DNA from 3 places in the Alteromonas sp. ISO5 genome. Region 1 is predicted to be linked to each of the others. Evidence: predicted binding sites of a transcription regulator. Region 1 holds the regulator's gene; each other region holds the start of a gene.
What was found. The regulator FliA, encoded in region 1, starts transcription of late flagellar genes. The targets are predictions, from matches to a motif close to CTAAAGNTNNNNNNNNNNNNGCCGATA.

Region 1 (6,423 bases):
ATCCCACCGGTGCACATCCGCGATAATTTGGATCTCGACCCCAACGCTTACAACATTTCCATGCTTGGTGTAACCATTGGCGATGCCGAAGTCAGCCACGATGAAGAACTGGCGATTAATCCTGGCCAGGTGTTTGGCAAGCTCGAGGGGCGGGCCACCCGTGATCCTGCGTTTGGTCTGGATGCCGTATGGATTAAACCGGCGCAGCGTGAGCATGCGCAAACACTGGGCTATACCGTGGTCGATGCAGCCACTGTGATTGCTACCCACCTTAGCCAGTTATTAACCAACAATGCTTACCAGCTACTGGGCTTTGAAGAAGTACAGCAACTCATGGATATGCTGGCCAAGCATAATCCGAAGCTGGTGGAAGGGCTGATACCAGATCTGTTGTCACTGGCTACCGTGGTAAAAGTGTTGCAAACCCTGCTGTACGAAGGCGTACCTATTCGTGATATGCGTACTATCGTCCAAACACTGACCGAATATGCGCCGAAGAGTCAGGATCCTGACGTATTGGTCTCTGCGGTACGAATTGCTCTGAAACGCTTGATTGTGCAGGAAATTAACAGCGGCGGTGCGGAACTGCCGGTCATTACCCTGGCACCTGAATTAGAGCAGATGTTACATCAGTCGCTACAAGCTGGTGGTGATGATGGTGCCGGTATTGAGCCGGGTCTGGCTGAGCGCCTGCAACAATCCTTGCAACAGGCCGGTCAGCAACAAGAGCTGGCCGGAGAGCCAGCGGTATTACTCACTTCGGGCATGTTACGTCCGGTATTATCGAGATTCTTAAAGAATGCAGTGAATGGCCTGCATGTTTTGTCGTACCAGGAAATCCCGGATGACAAGCAGGTGCGCATTGTTTCTTCCGTCGGTCAGTAACCTGACAGACACCCTATACCTAAGAGGTCATTATGAAAATTAGACGATTTTTTGGCAAAGATATGCGCGAAGCATTAAGCCAGGTAAAAAATGAACTGGGTAGTGATGCGGTGATCATGTCAAACCGCAAAGTGGCTGACGGCATTGAACTGGTTGCAGCCTACGATAAAGAGCCGGTGGCTAAATTGTCGGTACCGCCAAAGGTCAAAGCCTCCGCTACGAAACCGAGCGAAGGTAGTTTGCCAACATTAAGTGAAATTATTGGCGATGATGGCCCGGATACCCTGCGTGCCTTGCTGGAAAAGCAGGCAGAGCAAAAAGCGGCCGTCGCCCAGCGAGTGGAAGCGGCGAATGCCGAAGCCGAGAAACGCGCTCCGGCTAATCCTTCGCCAGTTGAGGCGCCGGCAGCGAAAAAGACTTCACCATTGACGGTAACCGATGATGAGGCAGAACCTACCGATGGTGGCAGCCTGGCTGATATTCGTGCTGAAATTGCTTCATTACGCAATGTGCTGCAGTTTCAGTTGGCCGATATGCAGCAACAGCAACATTCCCGCTTTAAACCGCAACAGCGTTACCTGCATCAGCAACTCTGCGATATGGGAATTAGCCGGGAACTGGCTGCCCAACTGGTGACTTATACACCGGCAGACTGTAACGAAAGGGAGGCCTGGTTATATCTGTTAAAACTTTTGTCCAATCGTCTGACCACCAACAATGATGATATTCTCACGCAACAAGGCGTGGTTGCACTGGTTGGGCCAACCGGGACCGGCAAAACCACTACTATTGCCAAGCTGGCCGCCCGTTATGCGCAAAAATACGGTGCCGACCAGGTTGCACTTATAACCATCGATACTTATCGGATTGCCGCCTATGAGCAACTGGCTACCTACGGCAAAATTATTGGCTGTCCGGTTCGTAAAGCACAGTCTGGCGAACAATTAGCCGATTTACTGTTCCAGTTGCGTAATAAACGTCTGGTTTTAATCGATACTGCAGGCTTCAGTCAGCGCGACAGCCGCCTGATTAGCCAGCTCGCGACCTTCGGTCAGGTGAGCGGTCAGCAGGTAAACAACTATTTAGTTGTGCAGGGTAACACGCAACAGGCTACACTTAAGCATATTATAAACGCCTATAAGAGTATTGATTTGCAAGGATGTATCATCACAAAGCTGGATGAGTGCTATAGTTTAGGTGAAGTGGTCAGTAATGTAATTGAAGCGCAATTGCCGGTCAGTTATGTTGCCGATGGCCAACAGGTGCCTGAGGATATTCACGTTGCTAATGCGAAATCTATAATCTCTTTAGCAGCAAAGCTTTATAAAAAGTATGGTTTGAATCATACTAATAGCAGTTCCGATGTAAACACAGCACAGGCAGTATGATTGAAGACCAGGCGAGTAGCTTACGAAAGATGAATCAATCACGATTAATTAAGGTGATAGCCGTTACTGGCGGTAAGGGCGGGGTAGGTAAAACTAACGTTACTCTTAACACCGCCATTGCAATGGCAAAACAAGGCAAAAAGGTCATGGTTCTGGATGCAGACCTTGGCCTGGCCAACGTAGACGTGATGCTGGGGTTACGCGTAGAGAAGAATTTGTCTCATGTGTTGTCCGGCGAATGCACGTTAGACGAAGTGCTGGTAACCGGCCCTCACGGGATTAAAATTGCCCCAGCGACCTCTGGTACCCAGTCAATGACCGAACTGTCGCCCACTCAGCACGCGGGGCTCATTCGCGCATTCAGTGAACTGCGCTCGCAAATTGATGTACTTATCGTTGATACCGCCGCGGGTATCTCAGACATGGTGTTGAGTTTTTCAAGAGCATCCCAGGATATTCTGGTAGTGGTATGTGACGAACCAACCTCACTCACCGATGCCTATGCACTGATTAAAATCCTTAACCGCGATCATGGTGTTTTCCGTTTTAAGATTGTCGCCAATATGGTCAGGGACGTACGCGAGGGGCAGGAATTATTCAGTAAGTTGTCCAAAGTTACCGGTCGCTTCCTCGATGTGGCGCTGGAATTAGTGGCAACCATCCCCTTTGATGAAAATATTCGCCGGGCGGTCCGTAAGCAAACCGCCATTGTTGATGCATTCCCATCATCCCCGGCATCGGTAGCCATTGGTCAACTGGCAACAAAAGCCCTGACCTGGCCTATCCCGGCGCAGCCTGGCGGACACCTTGAGTTCTTCGTTGAGCAACTGATCGCGTCGAAGGTGGCAGGGAGATAGCGTGAATAGCAAAGCTGCAGCGTACAAACAACAAACCGATAAAGCGCAGCTGGTTGAGCGACATGCTTCTTTAGTAAAACGTATTGCTCACCATTTAATGGCGCGGCTACCAGCCAGTGTAATTGTTGATGACCTTATCCAGGCCGGTATGATTGGCCTGCTTGAGGCAGCGAAAAACTTTGATGGCAGTAAAGGGGCCAGTTTCGAAACGTTTGCTGGCATTCGGATACGCGGTGCCATGCTGGATGAAATCCGCAAAGGCGACTGGACGCCCCGGTCGGTCCATAAGAATGGCCGGGCCATTTCTGATGCGATTTCGCAAGTAGAGCGCGAGACCGGGCGGGATGCACGGGATGTCGACATTGCTGCAAAGCTGAATGTGTCGCTGCCTGAATATCACCAGATGTTATCAGAGGTCAATGCCGGCAAACTGGTTGGCATTGAAGATTTAGGCGTGTCTGAAGACGTGATCGCGACGGATGAGTCGCGGGGCACGGATTCGCCGTTGGAAGATTTAATGCAAGGTTCATTTCAAAAAGCGCTGGCGCATGCTATTACTACATTACCAGAGCGTGAAGCGATCGTACTATCCTTGTATTATGACGAAGAATTAAACCTGCGGGAAATCGGCGAGGTTCTCGAGGTAAGTGAATCACGGGTCAGTCAAATTCACAGCCAGGCAATGTTAAAATTAAAAGCGCGCATGCGGTCCTGGCAGACTGGTGAGTAACATTAACTATACTAACAATATGACTATCCTCACTGGAGGCAATTTTGGATAAGAATATGAAAATTCTCGTGGTAGATGATTTTTCTACGATGAGACGTATTATCAAAAACTTACTCAAAGATCTCGGCTTTTCCAATATTCAGGAGGCCGATGATGGAAGTACTGCGCTGCCAATGCTGCAGCAGGGCGACTTTGACTTTGTGGTAACCGACTGGAATATGCCAGGCATGCAGGGCATTGATCTGTTGCGGGCGATTCGTGCGGACGACAGTCTGAAGCACTTACCGGTGCTGATGGTGACTGCTGAGGCGAAAAAAGAACAAATCGTAGCGGCTGCCCAGGCGGGCGTAAATGGCTATGTGGTTAAACCGTTCACTGCCGCCACTCTAAAAGAAAAATTAGAAAAGATTTTTGAACGTTTAGGTTAATCCAGTAACGTGTTTAACCACCGAGGACAACTGGATGACTGAAAATAAGAAAGTCCCCATTACGCTGGATGAAGCGAAGCAGTTGGTAACCTTTCTGGAAGAAGGTGATACTGATTCTGCTAATGCACTGCTTGACGCTGTCACCATGAAAGAGTCTGTCGAATTATTCGCTGAGGTGGGTAAGCTAACCCGTCAGTTGCATGATTCTTTAAACAATTTTCAATTGGATGAACGTATCGCCGGTTTAGCGAACGAAGATATCCCAGATGCGCAGACAAGATTAACCTACGTTATTGAAGAAACCGAAAAAGCGGCTAATACTACAATGGATGCTGTTGAACAGAGCATGTCGATTGTGGAGACCATGAAAGGGCAATTAGACAGCCTGATGCCTGAGTGGAAAAAATTAATGAACCGCGAAATCGAACTCGACGAGTTTAAATCAATGTGTCTTGACCTGGATAAACACCTTGAGTCTTCATTGGCGGATGCCGATAAGATGATGGGACTACTCACCGAAGTGCTGATGGCGCAAGGGTATCAGGATTTAACCGGTCAGGTTATCCGGCGTGTAATAGAGCTGGTTAAAGAAGTAGAAGACAGTCTGGTCCATATGCTTACAGTGTTCGGCGGCGCAGAAGCGACAAAAGCGGTCAAAACTTCGCCGCCGAAGGTCGAAAAGGCGATTGTTGCTGAAGGGCCAATTATTGATGCTGAATCGCGCGACGATGTGGTGTCTGGCCAGGATGATGTGGATGACCTTTTATCCAGCCTGGGTTTTTAGGGGAGCGGATACATGTCTTTTGATGTCGATGAAGATATTTTGCAGGATTTCCTGGTTGAAGCCGGAGAAATTCTTGAGCAACTCCAGGAGCAGTTAGTTGACCTGGAGAATAATCCAGAGGATAAGGATCTTCTCAATGCTATATTCCGGGGCTATCACACTGTAAAGGGGGGTGCCGGATTTCTGTCATTAACCGAACTGGTTGAGATATGCCATGGTGCGGAAAACGTTTTCGACGTAATGCGTAATGGTCAGCGATCTCTAACACCAGAACTAATGGATACCATTCTGCAGGCCACTGATGTTGTGGTCGAGATGTTTGAAAAGGTCAAAATGCGCGAGCCGCTGGAAGCGGCTGATGCGGCGCTGGTTGAAACACTGCATAAATTGAGTCATCCGGAAACCCCAGGTGAAAATATCTTCGGCGACACTCAGGACGAAGCGCCAGCTTCTGAACCTGAACCAGTGGCAGAAGAAGAGACTTTCGAGCTGGAAGAAGACGTCTCAGAAACCGGCAGCCCATCAGAACTGATTGAAGACATCACAGAAGATGAGTTTGAAGCTTTACTCGACGAGTTACATGGCACCGGTGGTGCGCCGGGCACGACGGCGGCTAAATCGCCATCACCGACACCAACGCCAACTGCCAGCAGCGGCGGTAATGAAGACATTACCGACGATGAGTTTGAGGCGTTGCTCGATGAGTTACACGGTAAAGGACAGTTTGGCGGTGAGGCTGCTACACCAGCGACCCCGCCTCCAGCCAGTCCGGCTCCGACTGCAGAGTCGGGAGGCGATGAAGAAATTTCCGATGACGAATTTGAGGCCTTGCTCGATCAATTACACGGTCAGGGCAAAGGCCCGGGCGTCGGAGCACCTAAAGACGAGAAACCTGCTGAAAAGCCACGGGTGAAAGTCGAAAATACCAAACCCGAACCGACTAAAGCCGAAGCGCCAGCGGCTAAACCGGCTGCTAAGGCGCCAGCGCCGACAAAAGCCGAGAGTAAACCGACAGCACCGGCTAAAGCGGCAGAACCTGCCGCTAAAAAAGAAGAGAAAAAAGCAGCGCCCGCAGCGCCACAGCCTGAAACAACGGTACGGGTGGATACCCGCCGCCTTGATCAGATCATGAATATGGTAGGCGAGCTGGTACTGGTACGTAATCGACTGTTGAGTCTGGGCATTAGCATTAACGATGAATCAATGTCTAAAGCGATTGCCAACCTTGATGTGGTGACCGGCGACCTGCAGGGTGCGGTGATGCAAACCCGCATGCAGCCAATCAAAAAAGTATTTGGTCGCTTCCCCCGGGTGGTACGGGATTTAGCGCGCAGCCTGAAGAAAGAAATTA
Region 2 (6,423 bases), 1.5 Mb from region 1:
CAGGGTTTTGCGGCCGGCTTTGTCAATCAGCAGCATGCCAAGTAGCGTAAACAATAAATTGATAACACCGATGCCTGCACTCGATAGTAATGCTGAGCTGCTGTCCATGCCCGCCAGGTTAAAAATACGCGGTGCAAAGTAGATAACGAAATTGATCCCGGACAGCTGGTTAAACATGGCCAGTAAAAACGCCAGCAGGATAGGAAAATGATAAGCCGGATTAAACAAGGATTCAGAGGCGCGCTTATCGTGCTCAGTCTGAATATCGTTGATGATCTGACTGGGATTGGTTTCGCCAGTGAGCGAAATAACCTCAATGGCCGCCTGCTCATCACTTTTGTGTAACAACAACCAGCGTGGACTCTCAGGTACGGTACTGACTAACAGCAAGTATGCCGCTGCGGGTATAGCTTCGATTCCCAGCATCCAGCGCCAGTCCAGAGTGAAAACCTCTGCCAGCAAATAATTGGATAAAAAGGCAATGAGAATGCCAAACACAATTTGAAACTGATAGAGCGCGACTAAACGCCCACGCTGTTGCGCCGGCGCAATTTCCGCAATATAAGCCGGCACTGCAATGGAGGAAATGCCAACCCCGACCCCTCCGATAAAGCGCATCAGACTGAAAAACACCGGATCGGTTGCCAGTGCAGAGCCTAATGCGGAAAGCAAATAAAGCATGCCAATGATGATAAGTGTCGGTTTACGACCCAGGCGATCACAGGGGTAATTGGCACCTAGCGCACCCAGTACTGTGCCCCATAGCGCCGATGACATTATAAACAAGCCATGGTGCAGGGCAGAGGTTTGCCAAAGCTGCTGAATGGGTTGGTCGGCACCTGATATCACCGCGGTGTCAAAGCCGAATAAAAAACCTGCGCAGGCCACCGTAACCGACCACAGTATCAGTTTTTGCTTCATGATAACTCGCTTCAATCTTAAACGATTAAGTTTAGGCGAGTGTATCGCTAATTACACTAATACTCTAATGGTATTTTTACACCCCGTTAACTTTGCGGGGCGAGCGGCCAACCGCCCAGACTGGCATAGCGGTTCACAATGTAGCAGAACAATTCGGCTGTTCTTTGGGCATCGTAAAGGGCTGAATGGGCTTCATTCTGATCAAAACTGATGCCGGCAGCCTGACAGGCTTTTACCAGTACAGTTTGCCCTAAAGCAAGGCCGGCGAGTGTGGTGGTATCAAATGAGACAAACGGGTGGAATGGCGTACGTTTGATATTACAACGTTCGATGGCCGCATTAATAAAACTCTGATCGAAAGTGGCATTATGTGCAACTATCACGCTACGTTGGCAGTCAACCGCTTTTTGTAGCTTACGAACATGCTTACATAACCCTTTCATCGCGTCGTCTTCACTAATAGCGCCACGTAAGGCACAGTCCGGGTCGATGCCGTTAAAATCGAGTGCTGCCTGCTCCAGATTCGCTCCTTCAAACGGCGTGACGTGAGCGTGATAGGTGTCGGCTGGTGCCAGCATGCCAGCGCTGTCCATGCTCAGAGTCACCGCAGCAATCTCTAACAGGGCATCTGTGGAGGCATTAAAACCAGCTGTTTCGACATCAATGATGACCGGAAAGTAGCCTCTGAAGCGTTGTGACAGTGGGGGGATTGTTTGTGGCATATCACTCTAAATCTGGTGGTTGAATAGTAACCCTGACGGCTATTGGATCTGGACCCATTACAGTCCGGTAAATCAAACAGAGTTCTCATTAAAGGGAGAATTATGTCAATATTAGCGCTGACTATCTACCCGGTGCTAAACTTTTATTGTTCGTTGACGATAAGATAGAGACGAAGGTTAACAGGTTTATCGATTGCTGAGGCTATACATGTTGAAATCGGTTTCGCTTATATCATTTACCGTTGGATTGTTAGGGATGACTGCCAGCCCGGTTCAGGCATCACTGCGTCAGTACCATTCAACGGTAGAAAACTCACAATGGCAACTTAGTGAGCGTTCCAGGCTTAACTGTACGCTAAGCCACACTTTACCTGGATACGGTGAGGCCCAGTTTATCAGTGAAGCGTCCAAGCAGCTCAATATGGATTTTGTATTGGATATGAACCTGTTGCCTAAAAAATTTGGCACTGCAGCTGTTTATGCCGTGCCGCCGAAATGGATGCCCGGGGTACGGGCCCGGCAAATTGCGGATATGACGTTGCGCACCCAGTATGATGGTGACTTGCCCGAGGAGACAGCCTGGACCATGCTGAGCGAGCTGGAGAAGGGCTTCTGGCCAACCATTTACTACCAGGACTGGTATAACACCAACGACAAGGTTGCTGTGGGCCTTAATGCGAGTAACTTTACGCCGGTTTATCACGAATTTGTCAGCTGTGTTTCAAACTTGCTGCCATACAGTTTTGACGATATTAGTTATACGGTGTTGAGTTATGAGAAAAACTCCACAGAGCTTTCCAAATATTCCAAACGACGTCTGCAAATGATTGGCGACTATCTTCGTGAAGATAATGAATTAGAACTGGTGTTGCTTGATGGTTATACCGATAGCTATGGCGGATCGTGGAATAACCAGCAATTATCGGTTAAACGCGCTAACGAAGTAAAAAACTTCCTGACTGACTTAGGGGTGGGAGAGGATCGTATCGAGATCACCGGACACGGCGAAAAACGCCATATTGCGCCCAACACCAACAGTCAGTCCCGGGCAACAAACCGCAGGGTAGTGGTCAGAATGGCAAAGTCCTGAATCAGTTAATGTAAAAAAGAAGCCGCGTACACACTTTCGCGGCTTCTTTTTTGGGGCATTGTTAGCGGTTTTGCAAAAAGTGCTTAACCGGCGCTACCTGATCGGTAAACACGCCGTCAAATTGCCATTTCTCTACTATCAGCATCAGTAATTGGGAAGCTGAAATTCCCGGTGGCAAGGCATCTGTCCGAAAAGTGTAAGGGTGAATCAACAAGCCAGCTTGCTGAGCTGCAACCACCCACTCAGTAAGGTCTGTAGTAGGCTGGCCTTGCTGGTAACGGGTAACGTGACCCAGCCAGGGGCCAATCCCCTGCACGTAGCGGCTAAGCGCCTGCATGCCTTTTGCTGTTTTCAGCGCATTATAATCGGTTGGGGTTTCATGCCAGCTGTTTTCTGCAATTAACTGGATCAGTTTGACCCGGGCACCAAACTCCTGACGCAGACGTTTTATTTCTTCAAAGTCAAAACACTGAATATAGATGTTCGCCTTAGCGTCATCGAGGCCGTGTTCACGCAATACAGTCAGCACGGCTTTGCTGATATCAACGCCCTGCTCACGATGCCAAGCCGGTGATTTGATTTCGGTGTATAAGCCGACTGACTCACCAGCGGTTTCATTAAGAGATCGGATGGTGCTGATATGTTCAGCAAAGGTAGCTACTTTAAACTGACCGAGGCCGTGATAGCGATTGGCATAAACTTGCTCGCCCTTTGCATCGGTACGCTCATGAACGTTTAAAGTTTTAAGTTCTGCAAGGGTAAAGTCCAGCGCATAGTAACGGCCATCCTCACGGTGGCGGTCAGGGTAGACTGTTTCCACGTTGGTTACCGTTTCCAGGTGAATATCGTGTAACACAACCAGCTTGCCATCACGGGTCATCACCAGATCCTGTTCAATATAGTCAGGTTGCTGAGCGTAAGCCATGGCCGTGGATGCTAGTGTATGCTCTGGCAGGTAGCCCGGAGCGCCGCGGTGAGCAATTACATCAAACGCCAGCGCCTGACATGAAGCAAATGTTGCCAGCGATAGCATCGCCAGCGGTTTTGATACTATTTTTAACACTAATGGTTACTCAGGTTGGATTAATTCAATTGCATAACCGTCAGGATCGCGAACAAAAGCAATCACGGTTTTGCCACCTTTTACCGGACCAGGTTTGCGGTAAACATCTGCACCTTTTGCTTCAAGCTGTTTGCAAAAGCTATAGATGTCCTCGACTGCGAAAGCGACGTGGCCATATGCATCACCCAGTTCGTATTTGTTATCACCCCAGTTGTAAGTCAGTTCCAGAACCGCCTGCTCAGACTCATCGGCATAGCCCACAAAAGCCAGGGTGTATTCATATTCAGTATTTTCGCTTTTACGCAACAGCTTCATGCCCATGGTATCAACATAGAACGCCAGGGATGTGTCGAGGTCTTTAACCCGTAACATGGTGTGTAACATTCGCATAAGAAGCTCCTTAATAAGACAATATAATTCAGCAGTTTTTCAACAGTATGACAGTGAGAGCGCTTAATGTGGCACTGTAATTAATCTGCCAGGCAGATTAAAGTAAATTGTGACCAGCAGGCAAAATAGCTGGTTTGAAAGCCTGGCAAAGTAAAAAGCGCGTTTCGACAGTATTTTGTTCAATTACCTGTCACACTTTTGTGGGCAATGGTTTCTTTATTATAAATGGATAAATAAGGAAGATACCCTGATGAAAAAATCACTGTCAGTATTATGTCGAACAAGCCGCACCCGTTCCTTCGGTGTTGTTGTGGCTATTGTGAATTTGGTCGGCTAACAGTTGTGCATCGGTTCAGAACGCTTTAAACCTTACTACCGCACAGCAACCGCAAGGAATTGCAAAGTGAGCACACAAAGCCTGATTTCAAACGACGATATGATTGCTGCTCAGCATGGGGATGAGTCGGCGTTTAACCGTCTGATTGGAGCCAGTCGCAATACGATAGCCAGCATCGCTCTGGCCATTACCCGGACCTTGATGCCAGCGAAGAAATTACCCAGCAGGTGTTTATCAGTTGCTGGCAAAAACTGCACACACTCAATAATGTTGCAAGCTTTTTACTCTGGTTACGTCAGTCGACCCGTTATGCCGCTTGCAATTACCTGCGCGATCATCGCCTGGCAGATCGTGTAGGCGGTGAGGAGGCCGATGCCTTGCTTGCCGCGTATGGTGATGAGGAATTGCCGCCTGAGACCCGTCTGAGCCGGGAACAAATAGACTTACTACTTAAACAGGTGGTTGATGAACTGCCCGAGGAAAGCCGTGAAATGGTGCTGTTATATTATCGGGAGGATCAGTCTGCAAATCAGGCGGCGCAGTTACTCTCTGTTTCTCCTGAACTGGTGCGTCAGCGGCTGAGCCGGGCGCGAAAAGTATTGAAAGCCAGTTTACTGGAACGTTATGGCCAGCTTATTTTAACCTCCTTGCCCACGCTAACTATTGGCTCTATATTGCTGGCAGGAGTCAGTGATGGACATCGACTTTACACTCCTTTGAGACGACTTTGAGCTGCTTTAGTTCAAATTGATCGACGTTCTTTCCCATGGCCAGTTTCGTGCGGTTGGATACATGAGAGATATACGTATCCTCGGTGATAGTAGGCCAGCCAAAGAAGAACAAAGGTAGATATGGTTGCACTTCGTGTTTATTGAATACGAGTCAACGCAAGACGGTTAGAATGTATGGAGTAATCAGTTTGTCTTCTCAAATGCTCTACCGATAGCCTGTCAATATTTTTTACATTCCAATATAAGTAAACGTGTGATTGGCTATATTTCCCTTAAAAATCAATAGAAAAGGCAGTGGCATGAAGTTTGCTTTGGCTTTATCAAAATAATGAGCTGAGAAAATTTTAATATGCGTTTAATGAAATCCACTTTACTCCTTTTGACAATGACTGTGCCACTAATGGTTAATGCAGCTATAATCAATATTGGAGATGTCAGTTACGACAATACCCAAGACTATATGACCGATACGGAAACTGGTGTTCAATATAGTAGTCTCGACGCAACCTTGGGGCTATCCTACGACGACTTGGCTTTAGCTATGCAGTCTGGTGGTGCGTGGGATGGATGGAGCTTCGCGACCAGCAAAGAGAGTGACGATTTGATTAATGCTCTGTTGCAGTCTATTAGCCCGTGCACAGGTGCGGTAGATACGGCAACTTCTTGCGGGAATATCTCAGGATGGGCAGATGGTGGTTTAGGAGCGTCGTTCACTTCTGGAATTGACATTTGGTTTTATGTCAGCACCTATAATACACCTAACATACCATTTGAACTCGATGTTGGATTTGTTGAACTGCAAAGCACTGATGGTTTGATTAAAGATTATGACGACTGGTTAACAACTACAGATGCCGCTTCGTTCACCGAGTCCAATTCACAAACTCCAGTCGGGTATTTGTTGTATAAGAACTCTGATGTGACAGGATATCCAGTTCCTGCACCACCTGTTGGCGCTTTATTTGCGTTATTTTCCCTTTTTCTAGTTGTACGCCGTTTCCAAATTAGGAATAAATAGCTCGCAACATAAAGAAGACATAATAGATAGTGACAAACACTCTAACGCCAGCAGCATTGTTGCTGGCGTTTTTTTAGTTATGGTTTAATTGAATTGTTTGTTGAAAGAGCAGCCATTAGTGTAACGGGCTCTTTAATGGGTATAGTGGTTC
Region 3 (6,423 bases), 1.0 Mb from region 1:
GCGCTTTCTCTATGCGCTCTTCGGGGCAGGTGCGCAGGTTTTTGGTTAAGCCTATATAGGAAAGCCCCTTAATCAACCACTTGGTTGGGTCGTATTGATACCACCTAATGCCGTTACGATAATCGTACTCAAAAATGTGGTGGTAATTATGATACCCCTCACCAAATGTGAATAACGCGATTATTCCGTTGTCCCGTGCGGTATTGGTATCGGTGTAAGGACGGCTGCCCCAAATATGCGCAAGGGAGTTGATAAAGAAAGTCACATGGTGAACCATGACCAGGCGGAATACGCCTGCAATCAGAATCATGCTCAGAATGTCGCCATTGATCCAGCCAAGTAATGCAGTGATACCAAGGTTTGCCGCTAATACGATAGCCAGATAGTGATTGTGTTGCCACATAACCACTTTGTCTTTCAGCAGGTCTTTACAGTTGCTGTAATCGTTGTAGCGGTGTGACTGATACTCGCGCAGCATCCAGCCCATATGTGAAAACCAGAAACCTTTTTTGGCTGAGTAGGGGTCTTTGTCGTTTACATCAACATGGCGATGGTGCACCCGGTGATCTGAGGACCAGTGTAAAATACTGTTTTGCAGTGCCATGGCGCCGCCAATGGCAAGGAAGACTTTTACGACAGGGTGAGCCTCATAAGTTTTATGCGCCCACAAACGGTGATAACCGGCAGTAATAGACATGCCAGTGACGAAAAACAGTACAATAGTGGTGATTATTTCAGTGGTATCAAATCCATGTGAGAAAGCCCATAACGGAGCTCCTACAAATGCGATAAGTCCGGTCACCACAAAGACCAGCACATTAGTAATGATTAGACGTGGCTTATTCATTTATTTCTATCTCAGCTTACAACTGTACGCTAATTTAGCTTTAAAAGAGGTGTTTCGCAAGGGAAATACCGTTAAGATTAGTCTTAAGAATAAGCCATAGGTATCAGTCGGGGACAGTCGTTGAGCCGTCAGGAACAAAAACAAAAAACCAGACAAAATATAATAGCTGGTGCGTTTCAACTACTTAATGAAAATCGCACCCTGTCGGCGATTAGTTTGCGTGAAGTCGCTCGGGAAGCCGGTATAGCCCCCACTTCTTTTTATCGACACTTCAAGGATATGGACGAACTGGGTTTAACCCTGGTTGACGAAGCCGGACTAGCGCTACGCCAGTTAATGCGTCAGGCCCGGCGGCGGATTGCTTCCGGTGGTGGCGTTATTGATACGTCGGTGGATACCTTTATGGAGTTTATTTCTGCCAACAGTAACGTTTTTCGTTTGTTACTGCGAGAGCATACCGGCACTTCGGCTGCTTACCGACTGGCAGTGTCCCGTGAAATCCAGCACTTCACCGACGAACTGAGTGACTACATCATTGAGCAACTGCGTATTCCCCATGATATTGCCGTGTTACAGGCCGAAAGCATGGTACGCCTGGTGTTCAGTGCCGGCGCGGATGCCCTGGAGGCAGACACGATTCTCAAAAATGACATCAGTGACAGGCTAAAGCGCCAATTACGGTTTATCCAGTTGGGCAGCCTTGCCTATTGGCAAACGATGCCCGACACGCAAGCATAAAAAATCTAGGTTTTGCGAGTCAGCCACACTCCTGACTCCATGTGGTCAGTGAAGGGAAACTGGTCAAACAGTGCGGCTCGGCTTACTTTATGAGTTGCCGACAGTGCGTCGAGGTTAGCAACCAGCGTGTGCGGGTTACAGGATATATAAATAATGTTATCAAACTGACTAATCATTTGTGTGGTGGCTGGATCCAACCCCGCTCGAGGCGGATCAACCAGCACCGTATTAAACTGTCGTTCAGCCAACTCAATGCCTTTTAGCCGTTCAAACTGACGTTTACCGGCCAGTGCTTCAACAAACTCTTCGGCAGACAGCCGGGCAATCTGTACATTATCAAGCTGGTTTACCGCAATATTATATTGCGCCGCTTCCACCGAAGGCTTTGCTATTTCGGTGCCTACCACATGATTAAAGTGCGCGGCCAGCGGAATGGAAAAATTCCCCGCGCCGCAATACAGCTCCAGCAGATCGCCGGTTAACCCCTGGCTTTGCGCAATGGCCCATTCAATCATATGGGTATTCACGTAGGCGTTAGGTTGCGTAAAGCTGTTTTCGATATGTTTAAACCGGTACGTTTTGCCGTCGGCAGGCAGCTTCTCGATAACAAAGTCGTCACCCAGGATCACTTTTTGTTTGCGTGCACGACCGATAACGCTGACCTTAAACTCTTTGTTCAACTCGGTGCGCAGTGCTTCGGCTTGCGCTTGCCATTCTTCATCTAACTGGCGATGGTAAAGCAGGCTGATCACACACTCCTGCGATAACCCGCTCAGGAAATCGACCTGAAACAACTTTTTGCGGAGCACAGCATTGGGCTTTACCAGCTCAATAATACGCGGCATTAACGCATTGATGGTTTCTGAAGCCGCCGGGAACTCGTCGACCCGGTAGGGGGTTTTGGTCTCTTTATTGAACATGATGTAATAAAGATCATCACCATCATGCCATACGCGGAATTCAGCGCGCATGCGGTAATGCTGCTCAGGCGACGGGTAAACATCCAGGGTTTGCTTATAAAAAGGGTCCAGCAGTGACGATAAGGTGTCGACTTTAGCCTGAAGCTGGTCCTGATAGGTGATAGTAGTTGTTGGTGCTGTGCTCATTTTGTTCCCCGTACCGCATTTGCTGCGGCATTGTAGAGACTTTTCAAAAAACTTCCAATGTAGCGGCGCTACGTTAATTATGTATTAAAATTAAACAATCCTCATTAACTGCCGATAACTATAGTGAGGTGTGAGAGGATTAAATTATGAGTGTGGATTCAATTCCTGCTGCAAAAGGCAGCCAGGCGACTGTTGAAAAGCCTGACGTTGCCCTTAAAAAGCAGCTTCAACAAGAAGGCTTGCGGCAGGCACGCGAGTTTCAACAAAGTAGCCAGGCAACACAAGTGACTTTGTCACAAACCCGGGTGGGCAGTACCGTTCTGGTGAGCTCTCTCGAACAGGAAGTTGTATTAAATGAAAGGCGTTTCGATAACCGGCGGTTCGACAAAGCTGAGGAGAACAAGTCTGCCTTTGACTTTGAGAAAGTAGCGGCCAATGTTCTGAAGTTTGTCGGCGGTGTTGTGCGTGGCGCGGCAAAGAGTGGTGCAGATGAAGCACAGCTAACCGATTTAATTAGTCAGGCCCGGTCCGGAGTAGCCAAGGGTATTGCTATGGCAGAAAAAGACCTGGCCGGGTTTATGAATCCGGAAATCACCGATGGTATTCGTAACAGTAAAGAAGCCATTGGCGAAGGTATCGATAACATCGAAAAAGAAGTCTTATCGCCATTTCGCGGTACCATGGAAGTTGGCGCAACGCTATCTGCTCAGCATGCCCAGTCGCAGTCGGGTGGGCTCAAGATAACCACTAAAGACGGTGACGAGGTAGAAATAAACTTCGGTCAGTCACGTCACTATCAGTATAGTGCCCGTGAGCGGATAACGTCATCAGGCAATAGCGATGCGGATCCTAATGCATCTGCTGCACCGCAAAGTGATGTTGTTGCGCAGCGTTCGCTGAATGTACAGTTCTCTGAATACCGGGGTATTAGCTTTTCTGTGCAGGGGGAGCTTGACGATGATGAACTCGGTGCTATTTCTGATTTGGTGAAGCAAATTACCGATGTCAGCAAGTCATTCTTTAAGGGGGATTTGGATACTGCGCTGGATAAAGCCCTTGATCTGGGGTATGACGAAAAAGAGCTGGCGGGTTTTGCATTAAAGCTTAACAGCCGTGAAATCGTTAGCGAGAAAATCTCAGCGTATAAAGAAGTCAGTGATGGTGATTCATCAGAGCTCAAAAAGTACATGCGCCCTATTAAAGAGTATATGGATGAGCTGAAGTCGTTAAATCAGCTACTCGATACAACTTTAAAAGAGGGGGAAGGCTATAAGGAGTTAGTAACCGGCGTTATTAACCAGATGAAAGAGGTTCATGTTCCGGATGTGCTTTCGGCAATAAACCGCTTTCATTTGTTTAACGGGCGCATCAACGCACTTAAAGCAGAATGAAAAAGGCCCCGTGATAGGGGCCTGCTTATTTGGACTAATCGGTGACTTTGTCTTTCGCCGGTCGAACTTTTAAAGTGCGGTCCTGAAATACCGAATCATTAAACTGACCAATAATGGCCTCAACATCACCGTCGATGACTTCTATAAAACCATATCCTTTACGCTTACCGGTTTTCTTGTCTTTCATTAACCGTACCGATTGAATACGGATATGGTCTTCAAAGTAAGCTTTCACTGCTGCTTCATTTGCTTTGTACGGAAGGTTACCAACATATAATGTAGAAACGTTATCTGACGAAGAATCGGAGACAGGGTTTGTGGTGGGGGCAGGCCCCTGAGAATGACTCTGATTATTGGTTCCTATAAAAGAAGCAATCCAAGGCGTCACAATACCACTAATTAATAAAGACAACGCAACCACTGTTGGCGCTTGACCATCAAATGAAACCTGATGAGTAATTACAAATCCTAAAACAGCCAGAACAAGACTGACTAAAAAACACTGCATTAAGCTGACTTTCATAATGCTACCTTAATAATTGTTATGGGAAGAACGGGTCGGCTTTTTAAATTTTACTCATTTATAACAAAATGAACAATATTGATTCACATATATAGACAAAAGAATAACTCTCAGTATAGCTTTTGCTGTAAAAATAGACGCTTAAGCCTGATTTTCATAAAAACGCATTAAAAAAACAAAAAAGGGGTTGACGAAAAACCTCTGATGCGTAGAATGCGCCCCACTTCGACGGGGAACGTCACACGGGACACGAAGAAGGCGTTATGGAAGGTAAAGTAAGCCTTTAATAACGGTTTTCACCGAAAACAACTTGCGAAATTAAATTTCAAAAAGATGTTGACACTGAAAACCAAAAGCGTATTATACGCATCCCGCTTCGGCAGGTTCTTAAAGAGCGCTGAAGCAGCAAGCAGAGCTTGCATTGTTCTTTAACAATTTATAACAAGACAATCTGTGTGGGCACTCATTAAGAGTGTCAACAACGACAATTCAAAATTTCGATATTTAATTGAAGAGTTTGATCATGGCTCAGATTGAACGCTGGCGGCAGGCCTAACACATGCAAGTCGAACGGTAACAGGATTAGCTTGCTAATCGCTGACGAGTGGCGGACGGGTGAGTAATGCTTGGGAACTTGCCTTCAGGAGGGGGATAACAGTTGGAAACGACTGCTAATACCGCATAATGTCTCCGGACCAAAGCGGGCTTTTAGCTCGCACCTGAAGAGAGGCCCAAGTGAGATTAGCTAGTTGGTAAGGTAAAGGCTTACCAAGGCAACGATCTCTAGCTGTTCTGAGAGGAAGATCAGCCACACTGGGACTGAGACACGGCCCAGACTCCTACGGGAGGCAGCAGTGGGGAATATTGCACAATGGGGGAAACCCTGATGCAGCCATGCCGCGTGTGTGAAGAAGGCCTTCGGGTTGTAAAGCACTTTCAGTTGTGAGGAAAGGTTGGTAGTTAATACCTGCCAGCTGTGACGTTAACAACAGAAGAAGCACCGGCTAACTCCGTGCCAGCAGCCGCGGTAATACGGAGGGTGCGAGCGTTAATCGGAATTACTGGGCGTAAAGCGCACGCAGGCGGTTTGTTAAGCTAGATGTGAAAGCCCCGGGCTCAACCTGGGATGGTCATTTAGAACTGGCAGACTAGAGTCTTGGAGAGGGGAGTGGAATTCCAGGTGTAGCGGTGAAATGCGTAGATATCTGGAGGAACATCAGTGGCGAAGGCGGCTCCCTGGCCAAAGACTGACGCTCATGTGCGAAAGTGTGGGTAGCGAACAGGATTAGATACCCTGGTAGTCCACACCGTAAACGCTGTCTACTAGCTGTTTGTGGATTTAATCCGTGAGTAGCGAAGCTAACGCGCTAAGTAGACCGCCTGGGGAGTACGGCCGCAAGGTTAAAACTCAAATGAATTGACGGGGGCCCGCACAAGCGGTGGAGCATGTGGTTTAATTCGATGCAACGCGAAGAACCTTACCTACACTTGACATGCAGAGAACTTTCCAGAGATGGATTGGTGCCTTCGGGAACTCTGACACAGGTGCTGCATGGCTGTCGTCAGCTCGTGTCGTGAGATGTTGGGTTAAGTCCCGCAACGAGCGCAACCCTTGTCCTTAGTTGCCAGCATTTAGTTGGGCACTTTAAGGAGACTGCCGGTGACAAACCGGAGGAAGGTGGGGACGACGTCAAGTCATCATGGCCCTTACGTGTAGGGCTACACACGTGCTACAATGGCAAGTACAGAGGGAAGCGAGACAGTGATGTGGAGCGGACCCCTTAAAGCTTGTCGTAGTCCGGATTGGAGTCTGCAACT

Region 2: AC2T0J_RS22140 (flagellar protein MotY) is a predicted target of FliA. The motif match lies at 1,779-1,805, and genes of this name have one in related genera.
Region 3: AC2T0J_RS10830 (DUF5610 domain-containing protein) is a predicted target of FliA. The motif match lies at 2,782-2,808, and genes of this name have one in related genera.

Annotation. Positions count from the first base shown of each region.
Region 1 covers NZ_CM176572.1:3,396,434-3,402,856, forward strand. The annotation lists gene flhA (flagellar biosynthesis protein FlhA) at 1-885, shown strand, start outside; gene flhF (flagellar biosynthesis GTPase FlhF) at 918-2,273, shown strand; gene AC2T0J_RS15185 (MinD/ParA family protein) at 2,270-3,130, shown strand; gene AC2T0J_RS15190 (RNA polymerase sigma factor FliA) at 3,132-3,860, shown strand; gene cheY (chemotaxis response regulator CheY) at 3,905-4,288, shown strand; gene AC2T0J_RS15200 (protein phosphatase CheZ) at 4,323-5,072, shown strand; gene AC2T0J_RS15205 (chemotaxis protein CheA) at 5,085-6,423, shown strand, end outside.
Region 2 covers NZ_CM176572.1:4,882,891-4,889,313, reverse strand. The annotation lists gene AC2T0J_RS22150 (sugar porter family MFS transporter) at 1-921, opposite strand, end outside; gene rnt (ribonuclease T) at 1,008-1,643, opposite strand; gene AC2T0J_RS22140 (flagellar protein MotY) at 1,900-2,733, shown strand; gene glpQ (glycerophosphodiester phosphodiesterase) at 2,795-3,796, opposite strand; gene gloA (lactoylglutathione lyase) at 3,803-4,186, opposite strand; gene AC2T0J_RS22125 (RNA polymerase sigma factor) at 4,751-5,254, shown strand; partial or broken gene AC2T0J_RS22120 (endonuclease III) at 5,214-5,357, opposite strand; gene AC2T0J_RS22115 (hypothetical protein) at 5,604-6,272, shown strand.
Region 3 covers NZ_CM176572.1:2,386,317-2,392,739, forward strand. The annotation lists gene AC2T0J_RS10815 (acyl-CoA desaturase) at 1-847, opposite strand, end outside; gene fabR (HTH-type transcriptional repressor FabR) at 968-1,585, shown strand; gene trmA (tRNA (uridine(54)-C5)-methyltransferase TrmA) at 1,591-2,691, opposite strand; gene AC2T0J_RS10830 (DUF5610 domain-containing protein) at 2,838-4,082, shown strand; gene AC2T0J_RS10835 (RNA recognition motif domain-containing protein) at 4,117-4,605, opposite strand; rRNA gene AC2T0J_RS10840 (16S ribosomal RNA) at 5,111-6,423, shown strand, end outside.